4 regions of the Bacillus sp. MT94 genome follow, and region 4 is predicted to be linked to each of the others. Evidence: riboswitches for the same ligand, from Rfam matches in the RefSeq annotation. Region 4 holds a riboswitch; each other region holds the start of a gene.
The links. A riboswitch is a leader RNA that binds a small molecule or an ion and turns the genes downstream of it on or off. The one in region 4 is predicted to bind thiamine pyrophosphate.

Region 1 (8,245 bases), on a different contig from region 4:
TGAACAACTTCCTGATATTGCTGAGCAGAAACTTTGCCGTACTTCTTCATATAGGAGAATGCACGCGGATTTATGTATGATGTTGTTACAAAATTATTTTGTTTCCCTGCATCTGCATCATAATAATCAACATAATAATTATCTTTTTTATTATAACGAAGTACAGCATCACTTAATTGATCGGCAAGGTTTTTATAACGCTCTTCCTTATACATTTCATAAGCACGATATAATTGTTCTATAATACGAAGATCATCTATAAGTGCATTTGTAGCTGACTGCCTCTCTCCCTTTTCAGAGAGTTTCCATAAAACGATATGATTCTTATATATGAAATTATCTTGAATAACCTTTACTTGCTCATCAAATAACGCCTGATCATCTTTATCAAGTGTATACTGTAACCATAATCCCGCCGATTCTGATAAAGCTTCACGTCCCTTAGCTTCACCCGTACCTGCCTTAGTATCTACCAAACGATACGTGGCAAGTGTTCCATTGTCATTCACCATATGTCTTAAAATAAAATTTTCTGTACGGTTTCCTTGTAAAGCTGACCAAAATACAATTCCACCTAAAGCGATTAAGAAGATAACTCCAATCCCTATATATAAACGTTTCCGCAATCTTTTCACCTCCCTAGTAAGGCTAACCTTAATTTTATCAGAACATACATAAATTTAAAAAAGACAATCTATTAGATTGTCTCCCCCATTTCTATCCCCCGCAAACCTCTTTAGAAGGTTTATATAGCGATTGTACAAGTCGATCATATTCACGACGCGTAATTTCTTTATTATATAGCTTCAATAATAAATCTCTATGCTCTTTTGAAAATGCCATCTTTTTAATGACTTCAGGATACATAAAACACCCTCTCCATTTCACATAAACTTCTTGATTCCGAAAAACAGAACTTATGTTCGCATAAAAGATTATAAAAGATTCCTGAGCAAAAAACAAACAAAACATGACCAACTATTTATTTCTTTCTATTCAAAATATTACAACATTATATTATCATATTCACTTTTTAAATACATATATATTTTTGGTAGTTTTTTTGAATAAATCTTCCAATTCAATCAGAAAATAATGGCAAAAAAGAAGAGGAGTTTACATATGGATACGGTAACATTAGCAAGAGCATTTTTTGGTTCTTCATTAGCATTCCACATTATCTTTGCAACACTTGGCGTCGGACTTTCATTGATGATTTTTATAAGCGAAATACTCTATCACTGGAAGAAAGACTCCGACTATGCCATTATGGCGAAAAGATGGACAAAGGCGTTTGCTATTCTTCTCGGTGTAGCAATTCCAACTGGAACAATTGTTGGTGTGCAAATCTCACTTCTTTGGCCTGGTTTCGCCAAAATTGTTGGGCAAGTTATCTCTGTTCCCTTCCAAATTGAGATTTTCGCCTTCTTTTTGGAAGCTTTATTCATGTCGATTTACGTATATGCAGCCGATAAACTTCCTCCATTTATGAGATTAATCTCGCTATTTTTCGTCATGCTTGGTGCCACAGCATCCGCCGTGCTTATTACATCAGCAAATACATGGATGAATACACCAGCAGGCTTTTCAATGAATCCAGATGGATCTGTTTTTAACGTTGATCCGTGGAAAGCTTTCTTTAATCCAAGTTTTGGCACAAGTGCATTCCATGTTGTTATTACGGCTTATGCAACTGGTGCGGCTGTCATTGCTTCTATCGCTGGATTTAAATTATTGAAGAAAAATTTAAGTACACGTGAAATTGCTTATCATAAAAAAGGGCTACTATTAGGGCTTGTCGTTACATTTATTACAGGCGCTACGATGTGGCTTTCAGGACATGAATCAGCGATTGCCTTACATAAACACTCACCTGAAAAACTTGCATCTGCTGAAGCTTTATTTGAAACGACATCACACGCACCGCTATCCATTGGCGGAGTTGTGGATCCTAATACACTTGAACTAAACTATGCACTTGAAATTCCAAACATGCTTAGCTTATTAGTGGGACTAGACCCTAGCACTGTCGTAAAAGGTCTAAACGAATTCCCACAAGAAACATGGCCACCATTTTATACACATACACTATTCAACTTAATGGTCGGCACCGCTGCGTTCACCTTTGCAGTTGCAGCAATTGCGCTCTTATATTGGTACTTCGTTTACCGAAAAAAGGGAACAGAACTACCGAAGTGGCTACTTTGGGGAGCTGCTGCATGCGGACCAATTATGATGCTCGGTATTGAATTCGGCTGGATTTTCAGTTGTAGCGGTCGTCAACCATGGACAATTTATGGTATGCAACGTACCGTCGATGCATCTACACGCGCTGATTTCGTCGGTCCTTTATTTGTTTTGTTCATCATTTTATATATTGGACTCGCTATTTTAACAGTCTTTGTTCTACGTACATTCTTTAGAAGACATCCATTAAAGAATGATTTACAACACCAAGGAGGCGATTCTCATGCATGAGGAAAGTATTGCAATCATCATCTTATGGGCCCTTATTTTCGTATACAGTATATTAGGGTCCATCGATTTTGGCGCTGGTTTTTGGGGCATGGTATACGCAAAACATCCAACGCTCGCTGCCAAACTTGCGAATCGGTACTTATCCCCAACTTGGGAAGTAACAAATACGTTTCTCGTCTTCGTCGTTGTCGCATTTCTCGGCTTCTTTCCGAAAGCGGCCTTTACCCTTGCGACAGTAATGTTCGTACCAGTTATGTTAATTTTAGTGCTCGTTGCAGTACGTAGTACATTTATGGTGTTTGCTTACTCCTTGCCGAAATATCAGTACCTTCTTCGGGTTATTTCAGGTATTACTGGTCTCTTAATTCCAGCACTATTAATTACCGTTTTACCCGTTACAGAGGGAGCCTATATTACAATGTCTGAAGGGAAAGAAGTACTCCTGTATGGAAAACTTCTTTCTAGCCCGGTTATCTATTGCTATATGCTCTTCGGAATAACGTCTGAACTATTTCTCTCCTCTCTCTTTCTTGCTGATTTTGCGAGAGAACAAAGTTCAGAAGATACGTATAGAATTTATAGAAGAAATGCCATCATCCTTGGTCCTGCAACGCTCGTTACGGCAATCATCGCCCTCGTTGTAATGGATCCTGAAACACATTGGCTTATGCAAGGATTAATAAAGCAATTCCCGTGGTTTACAGTTTCTATTGTTTTATTCGTTATCGGATACTCGTCCCTTTGGTGGACAAACAAAAAGTACAATACACTAGGATATCCTCGCATTGCCGTTTTAGCTGTCGTCGCTCAATATGCATTTGCAAGCTACGCTTACGGCGTCGCGCATTTACCTTATATTATTTATCCTGACGTAACTGTATTTACAAGCTTTACAACGACAGAAACGTTCTATGCACTGCTCATTCTATACGCAATTGGGATTGCAATTTTATTACCAGGATTTATTTTCTTCTGGAATTTATTCTTGAAGGATCGTACTTTTTTGAAGGAAAAATAATATAGTCTTGGGGTCTGTTCCAAAAGGCATTTTGGGATGGGCTCCTTTTGTCATGTTTTGTCGATAAGTCGATATATTTTAAAAATCGCTGATATATTTTGAGTTGCGCCGATATATTTCAATGATCGCTGATATATTTTGAGTTACGCCGATATATTTCAATAATCGCTGATATATTTTCAGTTACGCTGATATAAATCTCATTTACTACCTTACTGCCCAATCAATTAATAGACTCCTATCACAATAGTTATTTCACTACGAGTGACACTTGTCCTTTAGCATGAAAAACACATATTCGCTTCATCTCGTTATACGTCTAGTTCTTCTTATTTTTTGCTGAATATACTACCAATATAACCTTGAGACAAGCTACATCTATTCAAGGGAAAATAGAAAGGTAGGCAAAATATGAGCATTGAAATATGGATTACTATTATTGTATTCTTCTTAACGATGATTGTTATCTTTTGGCGGCCTCGAGGTTTAAATGAGGCGTGGCCAGCAGCAATCGGAGCTGGTATCATCATAATTACTGGACTTGTATCAAAACCAGACGTCATGGATATTATAAGTAAAATTGGCGGTGCTTCCATAACAATATTAGCGACCATCGTCATGGCAGTTATATTAGAAAGCTTCGGCTTTTTCCATTGGTCCGCAGCGAAACTAGCAAATTTAGCAAAGGGTTCTGGACGCCGCTTATACTGGTATATTCAATTATTATGTTTTCTCATGACTCTTTTATTCAATAACGACGGTAGTATTTTAATTACAACTCCAATTTTAATTCTTCTTCTAAAAAATCTTCAATTAAAACCTCATCAGCAAATTCCTTATTTATTAAGTGGTGCTTTAATCGCTACGGCATCTAGTGCACCAATTGGTGTAAGTAATATCGTAAATTTAATCGCATTAAATATCGTTAATATGACTCTTTATATGCATACTGCTATGATGTTTGTACCTGCAACATTAGGCTTATTATTTATGTCATGGCTCATGTATACAGTTTTGAAGAAAAAACTTCCGAAAAAATTGCCTGTTTCTTCATATGATATTGAAGAAATTTTCTTCACGAAAAACTTCCATCCACTAAAAGGAAATAATTCTGTTGATACGAAACAAAAACGGACAAGATTCATGTTAAAAGTATTAGGTTTCGTCTTCCTTATGCGCTGTCTTCTATTCGTTGCATCCTTCTTATCCATCCCAATTGAAATCGTTGCAGTACTTGGTTCACTCGTTCTTCTCATTTGGAGATGGTACTACTTACGAACAAATCCTGTCGACATTTTGAAAAAGACACCATGGCACATTTTAATTTTCGCCTTCTCTATGTACGTCATTATTTACGGACTCCACAACGCAGGATTAACAGCTGCACTTGTACAATGGCTCGAGCCAATTGTGAATCAGCATCTACTCTATGCTAGCTTTGCAATGGGTGGACTTGTATCCATCCTCTCTAACGTCTTCAATAACCATCCTGCCCTTATGATTGGTACAATTACATTAACAGAAATGGGACTAGATCCAGTCACATTAAAAACAATCTATCTTGCAAACATCATTGGTAGTGACATCGGCTCACTATTACTACCAATTGGTACACTAGCTTCACTCATTTGGATGTATATTCTGAAACAAAACAAAATTAAAGTAAAATGGAAAGACTATTTAAGTGTATCCCTTATCGTTATCCCGCTCACAACAGTCGTCACACTATTCCTCTTATTCTACTGGGTACATCTCTTCTTCGCCTTATAAACAACAGAAGCCCCATTTGCTACCGTCTTAGCAAATGGGGCTTCTTCTATAATAAAGTTAGGTACTACAGTGTGATCAATCAAGTAAAGAGGTGTAACATATTATTGATATAAATGACTACCAGCTTCTTTAAATTCTTCTGCTTTCTCTTTCATTCCTTTTTCAATTGCTTCTGTCGTTTCTAAATCATTTTCTTTTGCATACTCACGAATATCATGTGAAATTCTCATACTACAAAACTTCGGTCCACACATTGAACAGAAGTGAGCTGTCTTTGCCCCTTCTGCCGGCAACGTTTCATCATGATATTCCATCGCACGTTCAGGATCTAAAGATAAATTAAATTGATCGCGCCAACGGAATTCGAAGCGTGCTTTTGAAAGTGCATCATCACGCTGATGAGCCGTTTTATGTCCTTTCGCAAGATCAGCCGCATGCGCTGCAATTTTATACGTAATAACACCCGTGCGTACATCATCTTTGTTTGGCAAACCTAAATGTTCTTTCGGCGTTACATAACAAAGCATCGCTGTTCCAAACCAGCCAATCATAGCAGCTCCAATTGCAGATGTAATATGGTCATAACCTGGTGCAATATCTGTCGTTAGCGGCCCAAGTGTGTAAAACGGCGCGCCCTGACAAATATCAAGCTCTTTCTCCATATTCTCTTTAATTAAGTGCATCGGTACGTGTCCAGGTCCTTCAATCATAACTTGCACATCATGTTTCCAAGCAATTTTGGTTAATTCGCCAAGTGTTTCAAGCTCAGAAAACTGTGCTTCGTCATTTGCATCTGCAATAGACCCTGGACGTAATCCATCTCCAAGAGAGAACGAAACATCGTACTGCTTCATAATTTCACAAATCTCTTCAAAGTGAGTATATAGGAAGTTTTCTTTATGATGGAATAGACACCACTGCGCCATAATCGAACCACCGCGCGAAACGATACCTGTCGTACGCTTTGCCGTGATTGGAATGTAACGAAGCAATACACCAGCGTGAATTGTAAAGTAATCAACGCCTTGCTCCGCCTGCTCAATTAACGTATCACGATATACTTCCCACGTTAAATCTTCTGCAATTCCGTTTACTTTTTCCAGCGCTTGATAAATCGGTACAGTTCCAACTGGTACAGGCGCGTTACGAATAATCCACTCACGCGTCGTATGAATATTTTTACCTGTAGATAAATCCATAATCGTATCTGCACCCCAGCGCGTTGCCCATGTCATCTTCTCTACTTCTTCTGCAATCGAAGAAGATACAGCTGAGTTTCCGATATTCGCGTTTACCTTCACATGGAAATTACGCCCGATGATCATCGGTTCAGCTTCTGGATGATTAATATTCGCTGGTAAAATAGCGCGGCCTTCTGCGATTTCCTTACGAACAAACTCCGGCTCTACCCCTTCACGAATCGCAACATACTCCATCTCAGACGTAATAATGCCATTACGTGCATAGTGCATTTGCGTAACGTTTGCACCTTGCTTTGCTCTAAGTGGCTTGCGATCCATCTGCGGGAAAACAGGTGTATGTTTCGAAGCCACTTTCACACCGTCATCCTCTGGTTTCACTTCACGCCCTTCGTATGCTTCTACATCACCACGCCCCAGAATCCAAGAATGGCGCGGCGTTGGAATCCCCTTTTCTAACTCCACTTTATACTCAGGATCCGTATAAGGTCCGCTCGTATCATACACACGAATTGGCGGATTTGGAACGCCATTTGTTTCGCTTTGTTTAATCTCACGCATCGGTACTTTCATGCCTTCTCGTGGTCCACCCACATATACTTTCTTACTCCCTGGTAAACTCGATTTCAATTCAATTTGCTCAGCTGAAACAGATTGTTTCATAAATTTTATTGCCCCCCTGTTCGTGACAAGGACGAGATATGGCCAGCGCATGCCAAAATAAAAAGAGCCAGGTCCATAAAAAAATAAGGACCTGGCTCATAAAGACATCATTATGTAAAGCCGTTAACTTCCCTACGCTGGTACGAGCCAGATCAGGTCCAAAGGGTTAAGAAGTTCACGCGCTTCTCTCTCAGCCTACGCATACGTTAGGCACCCCTAGTTTATCACTGATTTAATTTTCAATACTTTCCCATCATACACGATAATCTGAAAAATGCAAAGGTTATTTCTTTTTCTCTTTATGGAATCATCCACGTTAAATAATATGCTTGAACATACGTCATAATACCAACAATAATTACGAAGAACACCCTATTGTAAAAATAGTTTATGACTTAACATGGGAGTTTAAAAACATCTTCACCACAAAGAGTGTTGAGAATTTCGACCATTGTATTGAGAAAATGAAGAATACTAATATACAAGAGTTTAAGAGCTTTACGAATGGATTAGCCGGGGATATTGAAGCTGTCAGAAATGCGGTAACTTATGAGAATAATAATGGTCTTGCCGAAGGGAGCATAAACAAGTTAAAGCTTATTAAAAGAATCATGTATGGTCGATGCAAATTCTCCACATTGCGGACAAAGATTCTACTTTTGGAGAGAATGAGACTTTTCAACCAACTCCGGAAAGAACCATTTTTTACTTGCCAAATACATTCATCAGTCCCGTTTGACAAAGAGCCTTTGTCTCTACTGCATTTCGCTACAACTGCTACCTGCCATACAACCTGCAATAGAGATAGGTAACAATTTACTATACAAGGAACAAAATTGACCTGCTCCTCCATTTAGTGATTTAACTACCTTTATTATTCAGAGCTAAAACTCAAAGAAAAAACTCTTACATTTATTGTAACATTTTTCCTTAATACGTTAATTATTTTTTGTTGTCTTGTTAGTTAAAGGGGTACTTAGTACAAAAAATAACCGTAGATAGTAGCACGAACACTGTTCTTGTTATAATTAATTTTTTTCAGAACGTCTATAATCCTCTTTTAAAAAATATATGTAAATATAATAAAAAACGAATGATTAATAGAAATATTCTACAC
Region 2 (8,245 bases), on a different contig from region 4:
AAGGAATTTTGGAAAAGCTATGGTATGTATAAAAAGGAGGAAATAAATAATGACACGAGTTAGAGACTTAATGAGTACCCATATTGTACATTGTACACCGCTAGACAATGTATATGAGGCAGCTGTAAAAATGAAGGAAGAATCGGTTGGGTTAATTCCTGTTGTTGAAAATGAGCAAGTTATTGGGCTTGTTACTGATCGAGATTTAGTTGTTCGAGGGATTGCTGAAAAACATCCTGGATCTAATAAAATTACAAATGTAATGACAACAAATATTATCTCAGTTTCTCCAAATGATTCTATTGAAAAAGCTACAGAGCTAATGGCACAGTATCAAATTAGACGGTTACCAGTAGTTGATAGTGGTCAGCTTATTGGCATGTTAGCACTAGGGGATTTAGCTATAAGGGAATCGGCAGATGATCAAGCTGGATTTGCCTTGAGCGAAATCTCAGAGCGTACAGAGTAAATTGAAACTTTAATTAACCGAGATTTTAATGGTCACTCATAAAGAGCTAAATTATATATAAAGTTCAGATGCATTATTCTAGTATATATGGATTAAACTAATATGTTAGCGTGATGTATCTGAGGCATTATATAATAAGTATATGGTTAATAATTTCCACAGTTTTTTTAAATTTGTTATTCTTCATTTTTAATAAGAGAAAAGATGATATACTGATAGATATAAGTATTATGAGAGATTTTGAATATAACAATATTAATTTTTAGTGGTACGATAATAAATTAATATTTCCTACATAGATGAAAAGGGAAGGGGAATTATATGAAGGCTGTACAGGGCGATCCAAATTGGAATTTGGTTACAGATACATATATAGAACCAAATAATTTTGCTGAATTATTTTCTTTGCTTGTACCTTGTCACCCAAAAGGTGAGGGGAAAGAACGAACTATATTAGTATGGAAAGAGAAAGAATTTTATAAAGAAGAAAATTTAGCGGCATTTATCGTATATGGCATGAATAAAGTAAAGAATTTACCGCAGTTTCATAAAGATGAAATTCCAACTTTAGTGCGTATTCTTCGCTTATGCCAAGAGATTGGTTGGTATGAAGAGGCAAATGCTTTTATGATAGCACAAGGATTAGCTGAGTTTGTTCATACTTCATTGGAATATGAAACATGGGATCTTTTGACGCAATCAGTTGCTTTAAACTATTTAATTATTAAATATCGTATAGGTGAATTGACAGATAGGGATATTGAAATTTGGGATAGAGTTAAATTTAATGAGAAATGTATAACCGATTGTAAACATTTATTATCTCATAAAGAAGTATTGGAATTTACATTCTTTTATATGTGCAAGAGAGCGAAATCATTATCAAAAGAGCAATTAAATAGTGATATGATGAGTTTAGCAATGTATTGTAATACTTTCGTATATGATTTATATACACATGATTTATTACGGAAATATCGTAAGTGTACAGATTTCCTATCATATTATGGACCTAGTCAGGCAGTTTTAGCATGTCAAAGAGCTGTATTATCTCAAATTTCCGATCGCTTAGACCCATTAAAGACAACACATGTAGATGATTATTTATATGTAATGAAAGAAATGATGGAGCATATGACGATAGGAGTAATGGATCGATACGGTCATTTTATTGGAAAGCTACTATCTTATGTGCCATTTTTCGAGATGATACAAGTTCCACAGCATGCATATTATTGTGAAGAATTACTGTATATTTGTAAGGGCATTGAATATAAAGAAGAAACACTACGCAATTATATATTTATACAATTACATGATTGTTTACCATCATTCTTTAGGCTATTTCTTAAAAATAAGCGTTACGCAACGATTCATGATATTCTTTTCTATTGGTGCGATGACGAACAACGAATGAGCTTAGAGAAAAAATATAATCTGAGCTTTATTTATGAAAAATATGCTTGTGGATAAACAATATTTTCGATATGAAAAATTAATATAAATTAAAAAGGATCTCCAGTTTATGTGAGATCCTTTTTTGTTAGTAAAACAAGGAGAAAGTGATTAAAACAAGAAACAACATTCCATATAGAAGAAGTTGTGCAGTATAACTTCCTTGTATACCAAAAAAAGTATTGGCTTTCTTATACAAATGCAATATGTATTTTATTGGAGTATCTTTGAAAGATTGGTACACAGTGTCTCCTCTTTCTAAGCTTCTTGTTCTTGTTTTTGTTTTTGGTTATAAGGGACATTAATATATCTAGCTACAAATAATAAAACAGCCATAAAGAATACTGGAAATACAGTAGATAAATAAAAGCCATTACTAATTATATTTGTTATGAGAGCACTCAAAAGAAATATAGCGTTATAAATATGGGCAATTTTTTGTTTTAGTTGCACTTGAAATGATTCCATCATAATTTCTAATGCAACAAAAGCAATAATAATAGATAAAAATACAATGTTTGTATTGTAAATGATTAAACAACAGATTAAACCTAAAAAGGCTGCGTATTCAATTATAAGAGGTATATTGCGTGGCATACAATTTACCTAACTAAATATGGCAGTGGATTTACTGCATTTGTTTTTTCAAAATTCCATTCTCCATTATGTAATTCAAAATGAAGATGTTGCCCGTATGAATGACCTGTGTTGCCCATATGACCTACTAATTGTCCAGCTTGTACTTGATCACCAGTTTGTACAGTGCGATCCTTCATATGAGCATAAACAGTTGTATATAATTTCCCATTGATTTGATGCGCAATGAACACAACATTGCCATAGCTAGCTGAATAATAAGATTTCACAACTTTACCTGCAGCAGCAGCTTGGATAGAGACGTTCCCTGGAGCAGCAATATCTATACCATAATGCATTTGTTCCCAGCGTATATCAAAGGTTGAGCTAATTCTTCCTTGAGCAGGGAATTTGAAAGCAGCTGGAATAGATGAAGGCTGATCTGTTTTAGCCTGTGGTTGATTTTGTACTACATAGTGTTTTGCTACATATCCGTATCCTGTGCCAAAACGAATTTTATACCAAGTTCCTACAGTTTCTACTACTTGTACTTGTGTACCGTTTTGTAATGAACCGAGTAGAGCGCTACTTGTACTAGTGTTGCTACGTACATTCAGATTAGGTGTTGCAACAGTATATTTTGTATTATTTTGAACGGTGATTCCTTTTACTAAGGGTTGTGAACCATTAGAGATGAATGCTTTTTGTACGTAACCCGTTTGGCCATTATGTGATATTTTATACCATTCGCCTTGATCTTCTTGAACGGTAATAAACTTGCCATTTGGTAATACATCTAAAATGGAAGATTCTAAATTAGGTTCAGAGCGAACGTTTAATGCATTAGCATTGACGATGTATTGATCATTAGATTGAAGTTTGTTTTTTAGTAAAATAGCATCTTTTTGTACATAACCTACTTTATTATGAACAGATACTTTATACCAACCATTAGTTGTTTCAAGGATGTTCACTTTTGTATTAAAGCGAATTGTATCAATTGATGTGCTTTTTACGTTATCTTCTGTATGTAATGCTACTTGATCGACTTTGACATACCCAGTTTTAACATTAGATAATTGTTCAGCGTTTGCTTTTTGTACATTTGTTTCACCCATAGAAGGAAGTAAAGAAGCAATCGCTACAGTAGTTGCTGTTAAAGCCGTAGCTTTCATATTCATGGAATAGAGACCTCCTCTAGTTGTATAGTTGTAATTTTATTATAGTATAAAGATATAATATAGTGGGTGTATTCACATAAATGTAATATGAAATCAATATAAAAATAAATTTTTTGAGGATAATGATTCCTTTTTATACAATTAATTTGGGTTTTATTTTCTAAAATAGAATGTATGTATTGTATAACTTCAATATTTTGTTGATAATTAAGAAAATTAAAACAGTTGATGATGTCTTATTAGGGTGTTATACTGACAGTGATAATTTTATAGTTTGCTAGGAGAGCTGGTGTTGCCAGCTGAGAGTAGGCCGTAAGCCTTTGATCCTTTTTATTACCTGATCTAGATTATGCTAGCGTAGGGAAGCAATTCGGACACTAACAATGAGTCCCCGTTTCTTTGCGTATAGAAACGGGGCTTTTTTATTTAAAAATTTCATATTGAAACCACTAGGGGTGCTTGATTTGCTGAGAGAGGAATAATCCTTAACCCTTATAACACCTGATCTAGGTAATACTAGCGAAGGGAAGTGGAACATCGAATAAATGTATAATTTTATTTGCTGTAACCACTTCTTATATATAGAAGTGGTTTTTTATTTAGATACATATATTGAAAGGGGATAGAGAAATGAAATTTTGCGATAGATTATTAGAAACTGTGCAACCGGTTTGGGAGATGAGTCATAATCATCCGTTTGTAGTGGGTATGGGAGATGGCACGTTAGAAAAAGATAAATTCCAGTATTATATTATTCAAGATTATTTATATCTGCTAGATTATGCAAAGTTATATGCGATTGGTGTTGTAAAAGCAACGAATCCACAAGTAATGGGAAAGTTCGCTGAACAAATTGATGGGATATTAAATGGCGAAATGACAATCCATAAACAATATGCAAAAAGACTTGGAATTTCTATAGAGGATATAGAGTCTGCGAAACCATCTGCTAAAAATTTAGCTTATACAAATTACATGATGTCTGTATCTCAAAATGGCACACTTGCAGAATTAATAGCAGCGCTTCTTCCATGTATGTGGAGCTACTGGGAAATTGGAAAGCGTTTAAATGATATTCCTGGAGCAAGAGATCATGAGTTTTTTGGTGAGTGGATTCAAGGATATAGTTCGGAAGAATACGGTAATCTTTGTATTTGGTTAATAGATTTATTAAATGAAATGGCAGTTGGAAAGTCTGAGAAAGAACTAGATAGATTAGAGGAGATTTTCTTATATTCCAGTCGATTTGAATATTTATTCTGGGATATGTCCTATCGTAAGGAGATGTGGGGATTTGAGGAGCAAGAACATACTACAGTTTCATAATGTTTCTTTTCATTACGATGAGAAACCAATCATCCATGAATTAAATGCTTCTATACATGAGAAAGAGTTTGTCAGTATTATCGGACCGAGTGGATGTGGGAAAAGTACTTTATTTCGCCTTATTACAGGCCTAGATAAGGTAAGTATTGGAAAGATAGAACTGACAGAAACAAAGCACCATCCTGTAGGATATATGCCGCAAAAAGATATGCTTTTGCCGTGGAGAACAATTATTGAGAATGCTGCTCTGCCGCTAGAGTGCCAAGGTGTACAGAAGAAAGAAGCCCAAGTAAAGGCAAAGGAACTGTTATATAAATTTGGTTTACAAGGATATGAGACAAAACATCCGAAAGATTTATCTGGTGGTATGAGGCAACGCGTATCTTTTATCCGAACTTTGTTAACGGGCGGGGAGATATTGTTATTAGATGAACCGTTTAGCGCGTTAGATGCTTTAACGAAGGCCTCTTTGCAAGAATGGCTGTTTGAACAATGGCAAGAGTGGGAAAAAACAATTTTATTCATTACTCATGATGTTGAAGAAGCGTTATTTCTTTCGAACCGAGTTTTAGTAGTGGAACAGCAGCCGATAACGACTTTGACTGAGCGGATTGTACCACTTGATCATAACAGAACACGAAAAGATTTATATAAACCGGAAGTATTAGCGCTGAAAGATGAGCTTCTTAGTATGTTACAAAGGCAGGTACTTGTGTGATGAACCGATTGAAAGAATTAGTTCCTGCTATTACACTTTCTAGTATTTTACTAGCTGTGTGGGAAATAGGAGCAAGAATTGTAGATGAGATGTACATTTTACCGTCACCGTCTGCGATTGTAATGAAGATATGGAAACTAAAAGACATATTATTTACGGTTCATTTACCTGCAACGTTATACGTCGTTTTAATAGGTGTTGTTATTTCTATCGTATTAGGTGTAGGGCTAGCGATGTTAATGAATGCGAGTACATGGATGGAAAGAGCATTTTATCCATTATTAGTTGCTTCACAAACGATTCCGATTACTGCGCTTGCTCCGCTATTTGTTTTATGGTTTGGATACACAATTTGGAGTAAGGTTGTTGTCACAGTTTTAATTACGTTTTTCCCGATTGCGGTCAATACGTATGATGGACTGCGTAGTACAAAAAAAGAATGGGAGGAGCTCTTAGTTACATATGGAGCAACGAAAAGAGATATTTTTCTTAAATTAAAGTTGCCGTCTGCTCTTCCTTATTTTTTCTCAGCTTTAAAAATTGCAGTTCCGCTTAGTGTTATCGGAGCAGCAATTGGAGAATGGCTCGGTGCACAAGCTGGACTTGGATATTTCAGTAAGAGAATGATGACGCAGTTAGATGGAGCTGGCGTATTTGCACCCATTGTATTGTTATCATTATTAGCTATTTTCTTCGTCGTACTTATTTCCATATTAGAAAAGAAATTCATTAGTTGGAGGAAGCATTCATGAAATTTTTAAAGCGCATCTTTGTGTTTACATTATTAATTGCAATGATTACAGGATGTTCGAGTAATTCAGCATCAGAAAAAAGTAAAAAAGAGAAAGAAATAACAGTCATGTTAGATTGGTATCCAAATGCGGTACATAGCTTTATTTATGCAGCAATTGAAAAAGGATACTTTAAAGAAGAAGGTGTAAAGGTAAATATTAAATTCCCTTCTAATCCGACTGATCCATTAACATTGGCAGCAGCAGGGAAGGTGACAGTTGGCTTGTATTATCAGCCAGATGTTGTTATGGCAAGAGCAAATGAGCAAATTCCAGTGAAATCAATTGGGGCTGTCGTACGTTCACCATTAAATCATGTCGTATCGCTGAAATCAGCGGGTATTCAATCACCGAAAGATTTAGAAGGAAAAACAGTAGGATATTCTGGAACACCTTTAAGTGGGATGTATTTAAAAACGATGGTAAAAGAAGCTGGTGGTAATCCTGATACAGTGAAAGTAGTTGATGTTGGATTTGATTTAGTACCAGCCTTAATTACGAAAAAAGTGGATGCGGTAACAGGGGCATACATTAATCATGAAGTACCGGTTATGCGTCATGAAGGCCATGAACCAGCTTACTTTAATCCAGCTGATTACGGAGTACCGAACTATCATGAACTTGTGTTTGTAACAGGTGATAAAACGTTGAAAAAAGATAAAGAAGCGTTGCAAGCTTTCTTACGTGGTACGAAAAAAGGCTATGATTTCATGAAGAAAAACCCAGATGAAGCATTGAATATTTTATTAAATCATCAAGAAAAAGAAAACTTCCCACTTGTGCCAGAAGTTGAAAAGGAAAGTATGAAAATTTTATTAGAGAAGATGGAAACGAAAGATGAGCCATTTTTATCAGATTCAAAAGAATCTTGGGAGAAACAAAATAAATGGCTGAAGGACAAAGGAATGACGAAAGAAACCGTTCCAGCCGATGAACTATTCGAAAATATTTTAAAGTAGGCGAATGAATATGAAAAATGAGCTCCACGTAATCTCAAATGGCCATATGCCATTCGAAGAGTTAGTGAATGTAGCGATGCAAATTGAGAGTGAGATTGATTATTTGCATATTCGTGAGCGTGAGAAGAGTACGAAGGAGTTATATGAAGGTGTGGAAAGTCTTTTAATGGAAGGCTTTCCGGCTTCTAAAATTGTCATAAATGATCGAATTGATATTGCAATTTTATTAAATATTCCTCGTGTTCAACTAGGGTATCGAAGCACAGATGTAAAGTCAGTGAAAGAAAAGTTTTCGTATTTGCATGTCGGTTATTCTGTGCATTCGCTAGATGAAGCGATAGTAGCATTTAAAAATGGAGCAGATTCACTCGTTTATGGTCATGTATTTCCGACAGATTGTAAAAAAGGTGTGCCAGCGAGAGGGCTTGAAGAAATTTCTGACATTGCAAGGTGTTTATCTATACCGATTACAGCAATTGGAGGAATTACTCCAGAAAACGCAGTGGATGTCCTTACTAACGGTGTAAGCGGTATAGCAGTTATGTCCGGAATTGTAAGTAGTAGTGACCCGTATAGCAAAGCGAAATCTTATAAGGAATCAATAAGAAAGTGGGCGGAAAAACATGTGTGAGAAGTATGATGTAGCGATTATTGGTGGTGGTGTAATTGGTAGTTCAGTTGCACATTTTCTAGCAGAAAGAGGACATAAAGTAGCGATTGTAGAGAAGCAAAGAATTGCATCGGAAGCTTCAAAAGCAGCTGCTGGTCTA
Region 3 (8,245 bases), on a different contig from region 4:
GAATTTTAAGGGAGATTTTATTACCCGCAAATAGTGGGATAAATGTAATTAATATTCATACGTTACAATAGTACCAGTAGTATCAGTAGTACCACTAAAACCATCAAAACAATTAGAGCAACCACCACAGCCGCCACAACCTCCGCAACCTCCGCAACCAAAACAACCGAAGCAACCAATACAACGGAATCCACCACAACGGAATCCGCCACAACGACCTCCACCACAACCACCACAACGACCACAACCGCCACAGCGACGAGCAGCATCTTCAATATAGTAATATGGATATTGGTTTTGCTGGTCCCAATAGACAATATTTCCAGACCGGTAATCATTAAGACTTAACGCTTGTAGTTCTTGTTGAAACTGATTCATTTTCATAACCTCCGTTTATAAAATACAACCTCATTGATGCTTCCCTATATTTCTGTTCGTTACATCTAAGTAAAAATAGTGCTATAAACTAAGTTCAATACGTACACCAACAAAGTATGACTTATCACTAAATGATGCACCTTGTTCATATACCTATTTTTGCTATGGGCTCATTTTTATAAAATGAAACTTTAATCAGTGGGGGGAGTTCATCCCCCGCTGATTATTAGCCCTCACCAATCAGGCTTTTACGAACAGCCCGTTAATGCGGGATAAATAAAAATTAAAAAATATGAATTCTAGCCTCATATCTTCATACCTACTAAATTCAATTAATTTCTCAATAATTATGTTGTCATATCCTATATATTTCCGTCTGCCGCTTAGATTTTTCTGTACTGTAAATGCCTTTCACTATAACACCTCCAAGTAACCGGTTTCTATGACAGATAAGAAATTCCTACAAAGAAAAAAGCCCTTATTAGGGCTTTTCATTCTATTTCTCCAGCCAAACTCTCTATGAAATTCCTAATAGAAAAAAGACACACTTAGATTGATGCGTCTTTTTGTGATGCCTCTTTTGTGAAATCATATAAAGCAATTGCGCCTAAAAGAACAAGTATACCTTGAGGAACATCTAGCAAAATAGTTTTCCAAATTTCTGGAATTACCCATTTAATATCTGCTGCTGTTTCAAGATATGTTTGGAAATAGCTGATTGTAAAATTAATTATCCCTAAAAATACAAACAACGATAAACCAAATCGAATTAATTTCTTATTTGTAAACATATAACACCTCTCAAAATTTATTGGATATTCCTGCTTTTGCTTCTTTATATTTCCATATCTTTATATCTAATTTTAACACATAAAGAACTCAAAAAAATACGATATGCATATTTGCATATCGTATTAACAACACTCCATGATAATTTAGAAATTCCTGCAAAGAAAAAACAACTCCGTTACAGCTAACAGCTCGGGTTTCTTTTCTTATTTAACTTCATACCACCAACATTTACGTTCTTTGATTGTAAAATAAATGTGACAGAAGTTTATCCAGTTAATGCGTAGACAAGTAAATGAGCTAAATTATCGATATTTTATTTCGCCATATCCGTAGCACTAATGACTTTGCGCAAATTTGACAAGAAAAAATATATAGATAGGTATGATCCATACCTATCTATAACATTATTTCTATTCTTTATCCAATTACGTCTTTTACGTCTGTATCCACTGGCCACTTTTCTAATGTATAAGCCATTTCCCAAAATGAATATTCATATTGACTGCTAATAATAAAATGCTGTTTCATACGTTTGAGGTCTACCTCTGTTACTTTTTCAGCGATAGTATCTAAACGTGTAATTTGTTCTTCAACTAGCGTACGGAACCAATCAGATCCATAAGCAGAAATCCATTCGTTATAAATTGGCTCTTCCGGCTGGCACTCTTTTAAGCGTTCGCCAATTTCATAATACAACCAATAGCAAGGTAAAATTGCTGCAATGATATCTCCTAAATGCCCTTCATACGCAGCACGATACATATGTGAAGTATACGCATATGCAGTTGGCGCAGGAATAAAATTATCTTTTTCTTCTTTTGTTATCCCTAGCTTTTTAGCAAAATTCTCATGTAAAGATAACTCGGCCTCATATGTATTTTGAGCATGATGTGCCATACGAGCTGTCGTCTCTAATTCAAGAGCTTTTGCAGCTCCTAAAGTTTGTACTCTAGCAAAATGACTCAAATAATATGAATCTTGAAGCACATAATAGCGAAAACTAGCTAAATCTAATGTTCCTTCACCAAGTTTTTTTACAAAAGGATGGTTAAAACTCGCTTCCCAAATTGAATCTACTTCTTTACGTAATGATTGTGAAAAAGTCATTTAAATCCCTCCACTAATGTATAAAATATAAGTATTTATCCACAATTATTAAAGCTGTAAAATAAAAAAACTTTCTTTACAGGCGTAAAGAAAGTGAAATTGACAGTATTTATTTACTCATTAAATAGCAACGTCTTTCCCACTTCCCTACGCTGGCATTAACCAGATCAGGTACTAAGAGTCTCAAAATCACATTTGATCTCAGCCTATAAAAGGCCCCCCTAGTGGATAAATATTTTGTTTTTATAATGTATTCATCATAGCATACTTCGTGAAACTGTCAAAAGAATTAGTTATATAATCTCCTTAAAACCCTTCTTCATTTCTAACTTTTAATGATGTTTCAATAATCATATCTAATAGTTTGCTATAACTAATTCCCGCTGCTTCTGCACTTTTGGGCAATAGGCTTGATTGTGTCATCCCTGGTAATGTATTAATTTCCATTACATATGGAATTCCGTCCTTCACCATCATATCAACTCTTGCATAAACACTACATTTTAATGCTTTATAACAAGCCAGTGAAGCTTTATTTACACGTTCATTAATTTCTGCTGGAAGTTCGATAACTTCCTCAACTGTACTAGTATCATCATATTTTGCATTGTAATCAAAAAACTCGGCTGCATGTCGAATTGAAACTATAGGTAACTGTTTTCCATCCAGAATAGAACATGTAATTTCATCACCTTTTATATACTTCTCAATTACTACTTCAGAATCCCATTCGAATACAGTTTCTAGCATTGAGATCAATTCATTTTTATTGTAAACGATTTTCACCCCGACACTCGATCCGCCGGAGTTTGGTTTTACCACTAATGGAAATCCTAACTTATCTAACTCATCAAGATTTAGATCCTCCATTTTTGTAAGTTCAATCCAATCTGGTGTTTCTACACCTTCATAACGTAAAATCTTTTTCGAAATATTTTTATCCATACATATACTACTAGATAACATATTACTTCCGCTATAAGGAATCCCTAAACTCTCCAGTGTTCCTTGAACTGTCCCATCTTCTCCGTATTTTCCGTGTAATGCGAGCAATGCAAAGTCAATGTCTTTCGCTTTTTCAATTAAATCCATTTTTTCATTTAATGTAATTGGGACTATTTCATACTTATTTTTATCTAAATGAGCAATCATTTCATTCCCGGTCATAATTGAAACTTGTTTTTCAGACGATACCCCGCCCATAATAACACCGATTTTCATTTTCTCAACTCCAATTTTCATTTTTTAATGTATCACCAATTATTTTAATTCCCCGAACTATTTCTTCTTCTTTCAAGCGCGAAAACCCTAATCGGAAAGTGTTCGCTCCTTCTCCATCAGAGTAAAAAACATCTCCAGGTGAAAACGTAACGCCTTTCTCATAACACTTTTGTAAAAGTGTGCGGGCGTTCATATGCTCTTCTAGCTCTATAAATAAATGCAGTCCACCATCTCCAGTCATTCTTTTGAAAGGAATGTACTGGTTACATGCCCCGACAGCTAACTCATATTTTTTCTTATAAACAGATCTTGCCTTTTTTAAATATTTTTCAAAATATCCCTCATGTAAATATTGAAACAGAACAGCTTGATCTAGCGTAGATGTGTGAATCGTTCTTGCTCTTTTTACGCTTTCTAAATAATGAATCAGCTCTTTATCTGCAATAATCCACCCTACACGTAAACCAGGGAAAAGTACCTTTGAAAAGCTACTAATATAAATCACATTATTGCCAGCACCAGCAAAAGTTAATAATGGAGCTAAATGTGAACCTGAATAACGTAATTCTTCATTAAATCCGTCCTCTATAATAGGAACGTTGTATTTTGAGAATAACCTCATCAATTCCGTTCTTTTCTCTGAACTCGTAACAATACCGGTTGGATTATGATAAGAAGGAATTAAATAAGCAAAATCAAAATCTTTTTCACGCAAACTTTTTTCAACTTCATTCGTATCAATACCATCCTCATGCATATCAATCCCATGAACTTCAAGTCCATGTAAACGGAAAAGCTTAAGTGCAGCATGGTGAGTTGGATTCTCACAAATGACACGACCGGATTTTTTTGATAAAGAAGAGAGTACAATATCCAATCCTTCTGTAAATCCATTTGTAATTAGAATATCTTTATTCGAAATGTCTACACCTTTCATTTCCATGTAATGAAGTAAATAATTCATTAACGGTCTATATCCCTTTGCATATCCGTAGTTCAATACGATGTCCCCTTCAATGGACATACGAGTAAGAAAAGCTCTTTTGAAATTTTCAACATCAAATAGCTTCTCATCCGGGGCTATACTATTAAAAACAATCATTCCCTTTTCCCAACGAACACCATGTTTCATTAAATCTAATTCGTCCGCTAATGCGGTCACTGTATTAAGTTTATTTTTCCAATCTATTTCAACAGACGAAGTGTTAGATATATCCACCTTCGCAACAAAGTTCCCTTTTCCTTTAACTGCATAAATGAGTCCTTCTTGCTCTAAATCTGCATAAGCAGCGAGTACAGTGTTTCTACTCACACTTAGTAATTCACTTAGTTCCCTTGTTGATGGGATTTTTTGATCCCCGAGCAAATGCCCTTTCATAATCATCTTTTTCAAATAGTCTTTTAATTGAATATAAACGGGACGATCTTTAACAACTTTAAAATCCTTAAACAATTCCTTACCCCCTGCAATCATTTTTGCATATTTATTTCATTCTTAAAAGGTCCACGACATATGTATTTTTTATAAAGGGCGGTACGGTCTTACAAATCTTTTCGATATAAGTTAATTACATCTTTTAAAGCTGCAGCTGCAGCGCCTCGTGGATTAGAAGCCCCACCAATTGTAGTAACTTGTCCCATCGTATCTGTAAAGAATGTAATTCCTTTTTCGGTCCCATTTACATTTGCTAACGGATGATCTTTTTCTATTTCGCACGGTTCAACACTTAAATTCACATTGCCACCCTCATCCTTATATATTGATGCTATTAATTTAATAATTTTATGTTGTTTCTTAGCATTTTGTATTTGCTGTTTTGTAACGTGCTCAATTCCTTTTATATGTATATCAGTAAGTGTTTTCTCTGTTTCCATTAAGCTGTTAGTCAAAAGTAACAATTTACACGCACTATCTGAACCACTTATATCTAATATAGGGTTTGTCTCAGCAATCCCTTTATTTTGTGCTTCTTTCAGCGCTTCTTCAAATGTCATATCTTCCTCATACATTTTCGTAAGAATATAATTAGTTGTTCCATTTAATATTCCTTCTATTTTATCAATACTGCAACCAGCTAAACTAAATTGTCCAATATCTAGTGTCGGTAGTGCAGCGGCTGTTGCACCGCTATATCGAATTCGTACATTTGCGCCTCTTGCTGCTTCATTTATTTCTCTCCAGTTTGTAACGAGCGCACCTTTAGAAATTGCTACTATATCCATCTGTTTCTCAATCGCTTGTTTCATATATTGTTTCCCTGGATTTCCATCTTTAAGATTTGTAACTGTTGATTCTACCAATACAGTACCACTTATGCTAGTTGTTGCACGTTCCTTCGGATGATATTCTAAATATTTTTCAATTGCAGCGGTACCGCCACCATACATTAATAAATGATGAAGTGATAAGCCGTCTTCATTATGTATTGCAATATTTCTCCCTAATACGCCGCTTACAATTAATTGAATCCCATATGTTTCATATATATATGAATATTTTTCATTTAATAATTTTATAAACTCTCTGCCTACTGTTCCGTATCCTGATAATACAACTTGAATTTTCATAATATCCCCCCATATTTTTCTACCAAATCCCTCTTTCAATATAATATAAAGCGCTCTCGAATTCCATCGAGAGCGCTTTATTATTACCTATTTCGGTAAACGTGATAGCTTTTTAGCAATTGTTCTATAAAACTCTTGAATGCTAGAAAAACCTAACGAGTCTGAAACACTTAACCCTACCATGTCGAGATGGTCCCAATTCGCTTTCGTTTCGATATGATTCCATTTTCCAATCTGTAATGACTCATTATTATTTACAGTAACATTAGAAGATGGTGCAATCATGGAATTTGTATTTACTACACCATCATTTTGCCACCAAGAAGTATCAACTAGCGGACGGTTTTCTTCATATCTCGCATAAGAACCTAAGAAAAATGCATTTCCCATTAACACTTTATTCATCGTTATATGAGGCAAATGTAAACCTGTTATAGGTGCTGCTTGTGATGCATGTCCACTATAGGATAAATAATACACATCTGGTTGCGTCTTTACCCAATTATTTAACTCCTTTGCACCATCTGTACTTAAATCCCACTGACTTATATCTTTTGTATTTTTCCAAAGTGAACTATTTAGAATACGATTACTATATTGGAAAAAGGACTCTCCAGCATTCTTCTTTATACCCCATTGATCCAATTTAAAATCATATAATGATAAATTATTGTTTCCTCCAAAGCTTGCAGCTGTAATGAGTAAATCTTTAACGAACGGAAGTAGAAGACTCCCATCCGCAAGTGTTGTACCGTTGTGAGGGGTTGCTAATGTTGTAACACTATGAACATATGATTTTCCGCCTTCAAATAGTGGTGATATTTTGGTGTCTGGGTGATTTTTCACATAATTATTTTCTTCAAAACTACCTTCTTTTAATAGCTGTACTAATGTTCTAATCGTTTGTCCACCCATGCTATGTCCAACTAAATGAACTTTATTTGTTTCAGTCCAATTCGGTGCAAAACCACTATAAGTTCTGCCAAAACGATTATGTCCATGTTTCTTAGCATGTACGGCACCATAGTCTACTGTCCCACCGTTAATTTGTGCATACAATTCACATGCACGATCCCAGTTACTAGAAACAGGTCCAACAGCTGCGGTATGTACCATATAACCATTTCGTTTCAAATCTTCCTGTATATCATGAACACCACCCCAATATTTTACGCCCAGCATTTCTTCCCTACCCCATCCAGCAAATCCATTCACCAATATGATAGGATAATTATTTTGTTGTCTTTCTTCAGCGTATGATATTTTCGCTGCGAATGAACATACGGTCACTAATGCGAAAAAACATATTTTTAAAAATAACTTCCCCATACTTTCTCCCCCTAATAAAACGTTTACATTTTTCTTTTCAAAAAATTAACAGAATAATTTAACAACTTAAACATAATGTAAAGTATTTTATATACGTTGTATATATAGAAAACACATACAAATGTTGATAAATATTAATTCAAGTGAACATTTACTTTTTACAATATAACTTGTAAATCTGTTTATTTGAATTTATAATTAGATATAGTTTCCTCATGTTAAAAAGATTTAAAAACCATAAGAAAACTAATCTCATTGCTTCAAAAAGGAGGAAAAAACATGCAAATCGGATCAAATATTCATACATTATCTCAACCTACTAAAATAACTCCATCTACTCTTGAGCATAATACTATCTCTTCTACTAAACTTGAAAGTAAGAAAGTAAATGATCCTATCAAGTTTGATATTCGTTCATCTGAAAAAGAAATGAAACAGCCTGAGCATAAATTTAATGAATTAGATTTATGGAAGATGTTAAAGGATAAAGGTGTTCCTTTATGGATCATCCTTGAAATGCTACAAAAGGCTCGTAAAGAAAAAGAAGCCCAAAATAATTCAGTTCAAAATTCAAATGCGATTGAGGAAACAAACGAGACTCGATTAAATGAAGTAATGTAAAGCATAATAATTGATTTGTCTATAAACTAAAAAGAGTTCGAAGCTGATAAACTTTCTATCAACCTCGAACTCTTTTTTAAGATTTTTCTCCGATCGTTACAAACTGAACTGATACTTTCTCTTTAAAACCTTCAATTAGCTTTCTTACTTTTACTTTTTCATTAATTAATGTATTATCTGTCGACATTTTAGGTTTTTCATCACCTAACGACTTTTTTAAATGTAGAAG
Region 4 (8,245 bases):
GTGCACCAACAATATGTAATGATCCGGCTAACATCGCATGTGCAACGCTACCTTCTTTCGTACCTTCTTCTAAATCAAGACCAGACATTTTCTTTAATACGAATTCGATAAACATTTCTACCACTAATAAAATAACGAAAGAAACTGCTGATGCAAGAAGTGCTTGCCATAAATCATTTGCTTTCGTTATCGATTGAGATAAAATGTACCCTTGTGCAAATAATTTCATAATAAAACGAGTTGTTACAGCTGTATTTCCATTTTTGATTTCTTTTAAATCATTGTATTTTGTAAAAATCGAATCAACCCACATAATTGCAAATAAAAGTACTGCACTCGCTCCAGTCCATACAAGCATGGCAACTACATTCATCCATGTCATTGCAAAACCTCCTCAAAAATATAATAGAAAACCGACATGAATTTGTTTAGACATGTCGGTTCATTTGTCTCTATTCTATATTATTTCTCATACTGCTTCATAATACGAGCTAATTCATCGTCAACAGCAGAATTTTTGTTTAAGCTTGCGAATTCATCATCTAATGACTTTTCTTTCTTATAAACTTCACCGCTTGCTTCCGCTTCAGCCTCTAATTGAAGAGCTTTCTCTTCCATACGGCTTAAACCAGCTTTTGCTGAATTTGAATCAAATCCAGACATCGCCTGATTAATATTCTTCTGTGCTTTCGCTGCATTTACACGTGCTACAAGTGTTTCACGTTTATTTTTCAGCTCATTTAATTGCTTGCGCATTTCTTCTAGCTTAAGGCGCAGATTATCAGCAGCAGCTTTGTTTTGCTCGTAGCTTGCTTTATACTCATTCATTTTTTGCTCTGCATTTTGTTTTTCTTCTAATGCACGACGCGCAAGATCTAAGTTATTAGCTTGAACAGCCATATGAGCTTGCTCTTCACGTTTTTTCACAAGTGCTTCTTGCTCTTCAAATAATATTTTGAATTTCTTCTCAAGCGCGATTTGAGCCGCTACACTTTTCTCTGCTTCTTGTACATCCGCTTGCATATCGCGTAAATATTGATCAGTCATCTTAACTGGATCTTCCGCTTTTTCAATTAACGAATACACATTTGACATTGTTAAATCTCTTAATCGTTTAAATACAGACATTTAAATTCCTCCTATGATATACCTCATATTTCAAATTCACTACTTGGAAAACTGAAAAATCTCCCTTTACAGTAAAGAATATTCATTTTACAGCCTATGTGTTTATTATAACAAAACTAATATGTCCTTACATGTTATTTCCAAAATACATCCATTATAATATGACATTCTATATACAATATTGTATTTCTAATATATTCTCATTATCCCTCTTTGAAATTAACTTACTTTTGCGCACTTTCACTAAATTACATAAGTGTAATGTTACTGTAAGCTAACTCGATAGTTACGTTTCCATATTTCTTATACACTAATACCAGAAGCAGCAAACAAGCTTCTCATCATTTCGGAACTAATACAAAAATGTATTTACTATAAAACATATCAAAGGAGAAATCATCATGAAAAAATTAGTAGGAATCGGATTAGCAGCAGCAATTTCATTTGGAGCATTATCAGGTTGTTCTTTATTAGGAGAGAAAGCGAACGGTTTTGTACTGTACGGCTCAGAAGAACAAGTTCAACAAATTACAGATAAAAACAAAAAAGAAGTAAAAGAAAAAGACTTCTATAAAATGAAAATGACAACATTAGATGGTAAAAAAGTTCTTGTAATGGATAAGAAAACTGGTGAAGAACTAGTGAAAAAAGAGTTACTTAGCAAAGTTGATGAAAAAGACAACACGAAACCACTTGATAAATTACCAGCTGTAACAACAGAACAAGGTGTATTATTCGCAAAAGAGAAAGTAGAAAATGCTACACTTGATGGAGCGAAATTAAAATATGAAGGCAACACAATTATCGGAAGTGGCCGTGCATATACAGATATGTATGCGATTGTTGATGACGCAACTTACAGCAATGTAAAAGGTGATGAAAAATCTGTAGGTGTATTAAAATTTGATAAAGACCCGAGTAAAGAATTCCCTGGTTACAAAGGCGTAGAAGCTTCTCAACTTGTAAAAATTAAAAAGTAAAACAAAAAAGCTTTGCGACATTCGCAAAGCTTTTTTCTATTTATTATGAGCAATTTGCTCCATATCCGGGCTACAAGTTTGCGACTGACATGACTTATTTAAAGAACATGCCGCGCATTTCCCTTTTTTACTTCTCTTTACAAAATTAACTAACGTATATGCTGCATAACCAAAAATGATAGCTCCAATTATAATATTGACCATCATCACAATACATCTCCTTCTAGAATCCGAGTAGGGATCCAACTTGGTATATAATGAGCGTTAATACATAAGCAACTACGAGTGGATACACGACTGAGAAAATCGTCCATTTCGCTGATCCTGTTTCACGTTTAATAACAGCTACGGTCGCTAAACACGGAACATATAATAAAATAAAGAACATAAATGCATAAGCTGATAATGCTGTATAATGTGCTCCCATTACATTTCCAAGCACATCTTCTTTAACCGCATAAATAATTGCCATTGTAGAAACGACAACTTCTTTCGCTAAAAATCCTGTTAAAAGGGATGCCGCAGCTTGCCACGTTCCAAAGCCGAGCGGTGCAAATAATGGTGCGATAAATCCACCAATCATCGCTAAGTAGCTATCTCCCATATCAACGCCAAATCCTGATGGACCTGCATAATTTAATAACCAAATAACAACCGAACCACCAAAGATGAATGTACCAGCTTTACGAACAAATCCCTTTCCTTTCTCCCACGTGCTCAGCCATAACGTTTTCGCTTGTGGCACACGGTAAGGCGGTAATTCAATTACGAAAATAGATTTTTCTGCTTTCAAAATCGTAAGAGACATAATTTTTGTAACGAGTAATGCCAGAACAATACCTGCGACATATAAAGAAAATACAACAGTCGCCTGACTATTAGGGAAGAATACGCCCGCAAATAATGCATATACAGGTAATCGTGCTGAACAAGACATAAACGGTGTTACTAAAATTGTAAGTAAGCGCTCTTTCTCCTGTTCAATCGTTCTCGCTGCCATAATACCTGGAACGTTACATCCAAAACCGATAATCATCGGAATAAAAGCTTTACCGTTTAAGCCAAAGAACTCCATAATTCTATCCATAACAACTGCAATTCGCGCCATATATCCTGAGTCTTCTAATAATGAAATGAAAAAGAATAGTGCAAAGATTTGTGGTACGAATACTAATACAGCACCAACACCGGCAATAATACCTTCTGTAACGAGTGCTTGAATAAAATCAGAAGCTCCAATACTTGTAAGTCCAGCCGTCACCCAATCCGTAAGCTGACCACCAAAAAACTCATCTAACATATCCGATAAAGGTGTACCAATCCACGTAAACGTAACCTGAAAAATAAAAAACATAACTGCTAAAAAGATTGGAAGTCCTAAAATTTTATGTGTAATTAATCTATCAATTTTTTCTGAAAAAGGAATTTTTCCTTCTTTCTCATGCTTCATAACATTTGTTTTTAACTTTTCAATATACGCTTCACGAGTTTTGTAAATGTGCTCTTCTAACGTACAATCAAGTTTTCCTTCTAAGCGAGATCGAATGGCTATGAGTTCCTTATAAATTGGTAATGCTTTCATTTCTTTTTCTACTACTTCGTTATTGCTTAAAAATTGAAGTGCTAACCATCTCGGATGCTCATAATTCGCTGTCTCTAAAAGAGCAATTACTTCTCCAATTCCTTCATCCATTTGTACACCATATGAAATAAGGAATGGCTTTTTCTCCTTTTTGTCATTTTCTTTAAGAGTCGCAAGTAGTTCTTCACAACCTTTTCCACTTCTTGCAACGACAGGAACGACTGTTACACCTAATAGTTCTGATAATCGTTTTACATCAATGACAATTCCTCTTTGCTTCGCCACATCAACCATATTTAAACCAATTGAGACCGGCTTACCAAATTCAAGTAATTGCAACGTTAAATGCATATTTCTCTCAAATTGCGAAGAATCTACGATATTTAACATATGATTAAATTCTTCTGTTAATAGAAAGTTTGTTACAACACCTTCATCACGTGAAACTGGATTTAAATCATACACACCTGGTAAATCAATTAATGTTCCTTGTCTATCTTTTAATTTACCAACCTTTTTTTCTACTGTTACACCGCTCCAGTTTCCTACGTATTCATAAGAACCAGTAAGTGCATTAAATAATGATGTCTTCCCTGTATTCGGATTCCCTAGCAAAGCTACCTTATTCACGCTAATTCCACCTTTATCATTTTCGCGTCACAATGACGAATACTAATTAACTGTCCACGACACTCCAATGTACAAGGACCTTTGAACATCGCTTTCTGTTTCAAGCGAAGTTCGCTTCCTTCCGCAAGACCGAAAGCAGCTAGTCTACGCTTTAATAGCTGATCTAAAGACTGAATACTTTTTACTAACACTTTCTCTCCAATTTTAATATCTACTAAGCTCATAACCTTCCCCCTCAGAAGAGAATGATAATTATTTTCAAAAAAATTATACCACACCCAATTTCTCTTGTACTATACCCTTTTGCTTCATATTTATTAACATTTCGCTACAATTCTATTTCAATTATTGTCATACAGCATTTGTTTGCCATTCTCATCCATTTCGCTTACAATAAACAATAGCAAATAAAGAATCTCGTTATCACTGGGGGAGCCATGCCGCTGAGAGGGAACACTTCGTTCCGACCCTTCGAACCTGTTAGTTAATGCTAACGCAGGGATTGTGCAAACGTCCGAAATACATACCTCATTTTTATTTACGTATTTCGTATCCTCCTATGATATCTATTCTTTTTTGTACAACTTGGATTTAGGGGGAGACAACATGCGTAACACCAATTTACAAGCGATGATTGAATCTGCTATTCTTGCAGCCTTCGCCTTGGTCATCGACATTTTACCACTTTCAATCAAAATATCAGCAACAGGCGGTTCCATTTCATTTGCTATGATTCCTATTTTTATTATCGCATACCGCTGGGGCTTCAAAATGGCTTTCTTAGGAGGCTTAATTTGGGGATTATTACAAATTGTCGTAGGCGATGCCATTATCGTCACACCAATTCAAGTATTAATTGAATACTTTGTTGCTTTCGCATTCATTGGATTTGCTGGTTTATTCTATCGTCCAATTCAAAAGGCGCTTTTAGCGTCAAATGAAAATAGCGAAGAACAATCAAATTTAGGTAGCCGTAAAGACAAACCTTCATCAAAACCAAACCAAGGAAAGAAAGTAATTGGATACATTATCGTCGCTACTTTTATCGGTAGTCTAGCTCGTTACTTCTGTCACTTTATCGCTGGTATCATTTTCTGGGGACAATATGCACCAAAAGGCCAATCGGCTTTCCTATATTCTTTAATATTTAACGGTAGTACAATGATTGGTTCCTATATTCTATGTACCGTTTTACTTATATTTTTATTTATCACTTCACCACGCTTATTCAAAAGCATCAGTGCTTATCAAATGAATACACAAAAAAAGGGCGCTTAATGAGCGCTCTTTTTTCATATCGTAATATTAATTAAAAATACAATAAATGCGCAAAAGAAAATAAATACCATTATACTTAGCCAATTGCTATGCACGGTTCATCGACTCCTTACATAACCTCATATTCTAAACAAATTATACTGATTAAAAATAAAGATTAGGTAAAGATAATATGAAAATAATTTAAAAAAACGTAGATTATATTTTCTACGCTTTTTTCGGTAAATAGAAATAAAATAACACACCATCTTCTGTATTTCCTGCCCCATATTCAGTATCATGTAGTTCTAAAATATTCTTTGAAATGGCAAGCCCAAGCCCCGTCCCACCTTGTGAACGCTGACGAGCTGTATCCACTCGATAAAAACGATCCCAAATTTTATCTAATTGTTCTTCTTCAATGTGAGTACCTTTATTTTCAATGCACACTTTTATACGATCCTTCTCATCTATTGTAGAAATAATAATATCTTCTTTATTTGGTGTATAACGTATGGCATTCGTAATGAAATTTACGATGACTTGTTCAATCCGGCCTTGATTTGCAATCACTTCAAATGAACATATATTTTTATGAACACGAAGCTCTTTTTTCTCTATTTCCACAGATAGATGTTCACATATGTCTTCAATTACTGTATCAATATAAAACGAATCCTTTTTCATTTTATATGTACCAGATTCAAATTTAGCTAACTCAAGCATATCCAAAATTAACGTATCCATTTTGTCTACTTCTCTCTCCATCGCCTGAAAATAATAATCCTTTTTATGCTCAGCTACCCCGTCTTTTAAAATAGAAATACAGCTTTTCATAATACTTAGCGGTGTTTTTAATTCATGTGAAACACCAGAAATGAATTCTTTTCGCGTCTTTTCTAACTTTCTTTCCTTTTCAATATCTTCTTCTAACTGCCCAATATGCGAATGGAGTTTATTTGATAGCACATTAATATTTTTCGATAAATCTCCAATTTCATCTTTTGAAGTAATCGGTATTTTTTCTGTAAAATCTAATTGTGCTATTTTCTTCGTCGTATCATTTATTTTTAATAATGGTTTTGCAATTTGTTTTGAATAATAAAACGAAGCTAAAAAAATAAGAACGACTACAAATGCAATGATATAGATGTAATAATCTTGCACCATTTGTACAGCTTCATCTACGGGCTGTAAAGAAGCCATCGCATAAATATATGTTACTGATCCATCTTTTTCTTTTATTGGTTTCATTAATAATTTATATTTTATATCATTCTTTTCATAGTCCATGGTCTTTGTTGAATACTCTATTTGATTACTCTCTTTTAGTAATACATCCGTTTGAAATTCTTTTATACTATCCAAAAATAAAGTATTTTTATAAATTGGATTTACGGGGCCTTTTACATCTGGAAACTGTACTTTCGTAACACGCCCTCCTATGTAAACATCTGGTTCTGGGGCAGCTTGCTCCTGAACGGCTGGCCTCTTCTCCTTAACAACTTGTTCCCCGGTTGCTTTCTTTTTTTCCTCATATAATTTTCTCATTTTCTCATTAAATGCTTTTTCTAGCGGTTTATTAGATCCGCTTAAATTCTGTTTAGATAAAGAAAAAGAGAATGGAATAAAACTATCTTCTTTTCTCACTCCAGAAAAATAAATTTCTTGCCCTAAAAAATGCTCTGATAATTTATTATCAATCTCCTCTATATTGACGAGATTACCTAAGGGAATTTTGAATATTTGTTGTCCAAAGCTCTTTTGTTGCCTACGATCTATCGTTACTTCAAAATAAAAATCATCTGCATGTTTTAAATTCCCATTCTTATCTAATGTCGTAATCCACGTATTATTTTCTCTTAAAAAGTCTTGCTCTAGTTTCTGAATTTCTTCTGCATTTCCTGCATGATTTAAATAGTTCTTCTCAAAGGAATTTAAATTCACTTTAATATCTTCCACTTTTCGATTCGCATAATATTGTTTGAAAAATATCGTTTGTCCAATAAATATCGTCGCTAAAATTAACATGCATAATGCTGTTGTAAGAGTAAATAATTTTAGTACAATTCCTTTTCTCATATATTCCCCTCAAATTTATAACCAGTTCGTACTACAGTTGTAATGTACTTTGCTTTCTCTCCTAATTTATTTCTTAAATTACGAATATGGCTATTCACCGTTCGATCATCGCCAGCAAATTCATATCCCCAAATTCTTGAAATGAGTTGCTCTCGCGTTAAAACGATTCCTTGATTTTTCATGAAATACGCTAATATTTCAAATTCTGTATGCGTTAAATTAATATCAGTTCGATTTACCGTAACAGTGCGTGACGGAAAATGAACGTGAATATCGTGGATTGATAATGTATCATCTTCATTCTCTAAAAGTTGCTTTGTCACTTTTCTGCTTTCTAACAACCTTTTCGCTCTTGCTAATAAAATTGGCGGACTATACGGCTTCGTCACATAGTCATTTGCCCCAAGTTCAAAACCAAGTAGCGTATCGTCTTCATCTACGCGCGCCGTTAGCATAATAATAGGCACCTCGGACGTCTTTCGAATCCTTCGGCAAACAGACCATCCATCGAGTTCTGGCAACATAATATCTAAAATAACTAAATCAACCTCTTCTTCTTCAAATACAACTAAAGCCTCTTTCCCGT

Region 1: it holds a riboswitch for thiamine pyrophosphate, as region 4 does, so the genes downstream of both, thiC (phosphomethylpyrimidine synthase ThiC) here and AC1Q51_RS11325 (energy-coupled thiamine transporter ThiT) in region 4, are expected to answer to the same signal.
Region 2: it holds a riboswitch for thiamine pyrophosphate, as region 4 does, so the genes downstream of both, tenA (thiaminase II) here and AC1Q51_RS11325 (energy-coupled thiamine transporter ThiT) in region 4, are expected to answer to the same signal.
Region 3: it holds a riboswitch for thiamine pyrophosphate, as region 4 does, so the genes downstream of both, tenA (thiaminase II) here and AC1Q51_RS11325 (energy-coupled thiamine transporter ThiT) in region 4, are expected to answer to the same signal.

Annotation. Positions count from the first base shown of each region.
Region 1 covers NZ_JBXAEZ010000004.1:294,635-302,879, forward strand. The annotation lists gene AC1Q51_RS16720 (transcriptional regulator) at 1-626, opposite strand, end outside; gene AC1Q51_RS16725 (hypothetical protein) at 718-867, opposite strand; gene cydA (cytochrome ubiquinol oxidase subunit I) at 1,123-2,478, shown strand; gene AC1Q51_RS16735 (cytochrome d ubiquinol oxidase subunit II) at 2,471-3,496, shown strand; gene AC1Q51_RS16740 (arsenic transporter) at 3,908-5,266, shown strand; gene thiC (phosphomethylpyrimidine synthase ThiC) at 5,368-7,128, opposite strand; TPP riboswitch at 7,241-7,356, opposite strand; partial or broken gene AC1Q51_RS16750 (L-lactate permease) at 7,428-7,499, opposite strand; gene AC1Q51_RS16755 (transposase) at 7,545-7,940, shown strand.
Region 2 covers NZ_JBXAEZ010000003.1:652,464-660,708, reverse strand. The annotation lists gene AC1Q51_RS15120 (CBS domain-containing protein) at 50-469, shown strand; gene AC1Q51_RS15115 (DUF3965 domain-containing protein) at 791-1,942, shown strand; gene AC1Q51_RS15110 (hypothetical protein) at 2,183-2,521, opposite strand; gene AC1Q51_RS15105 (SH3 domain-containing protein) at 2,527-3,681, opposite strand; TPP riboswitch at 3,951-4,062, shown strand; TPP riboswitch at 4,123-4,226, shown strand; gene tenA (thiaminase II) at 4,312-5,007, shown strand; gene AC1Q51_RS15095 (ABC transporter ATP-binding protein) at 4,976-5,725, shown strand; gene AC1Q51_RS15090 (ABC transporter permease) at 5,725-6,477, shown strand; gene AC1Q51_RS15085 (ABC transporter substrate-binding protein) at 6,474-7,475, shown strand; gene tenI (thiazole tautomerase TenI) at 7,486-8,106, shown strand; gene thiO (glycine oxidase ThiO) at 8,099-8,245, shown strand, end outside.
Region 3 covers NZ_JBXAEZ010000001.1:910,555-918,799, reverse strand. The annotation lists gene AC1Q51_RS04380 (heterocycloanthracin/sonorensin family bacteriocin) at 49-378, opposite strand; gene AC1Q51_RS04375 (DUF3937 family protein) at 927-1,169, opposite strand; gene tenA (thiaminase II) at 1,588-2,277, opposite strand; TPP riboswitch at 2,405-2,510, opposite strand; gene AC1Q51_RS04365 (D-alanine--D-alanine ligase) at 2,584-3,498, opposite strand; gene pdxR (MocR-like pyridoxine biosynthesis transcription factor PdxR) at 3,503-4,951, opposite strand; gene AC1Q51_RS04355 (homoserine dehydrogenase) at 5,041-6,066, opposite strand; gene AC1Q51_RS04350 (esterase/lipase family protein) at 6,154-7,395, opposite strand; gene AC1Q51_RS04345 (DUF3914 domain-containing protein) at 7,675-8,016, shown strand; gene AC1Q51_RS04340 (lipoprotein BA_5634 family protein) at 8,093-8,245, opposite strand, start outside.
Region 4 covers NZ_JBXAEZ010000002.1:1,062,421-1,070,665, forward strand. The annotation lists gene AC1Q51_RS11295 (DUF350 domain-containing protein) at 1-382, opposite strand, end outside; gene AC1Q51_RS11300 (PspA/IM30 family protein) at 463-1,128, opposite strand; gene AC1Q51_RS11305 (lipoprotein BA_5634 family protein) at 1,530-2,108, shown strand; gene AC1Q51_RS11310 (FeoB-associated Cys-rich membrane protein) at 2,145-2,315, opposite strand; gene feoB (ferrous iron transport protein B) at 2,332-4,320, opposite strand; gene AC1Q51_RS11320 (FeoA family protein) at 4,317-4,544, opposite strand; TPP riboswitch at 4,739-4,840, shown strand; gene AC1Q51_RS11325 (energy-coupled thiamine transporter ThiT) at 4,927-5,598, shown strand; gene AC1Q51_RS11330 (sensor histidine kinase) at 5,806-7,659, opposite strand; gene AC1Q51_RS11335 (response regulator transcription factor) at 7,656-8,245, opposite strand, start outside.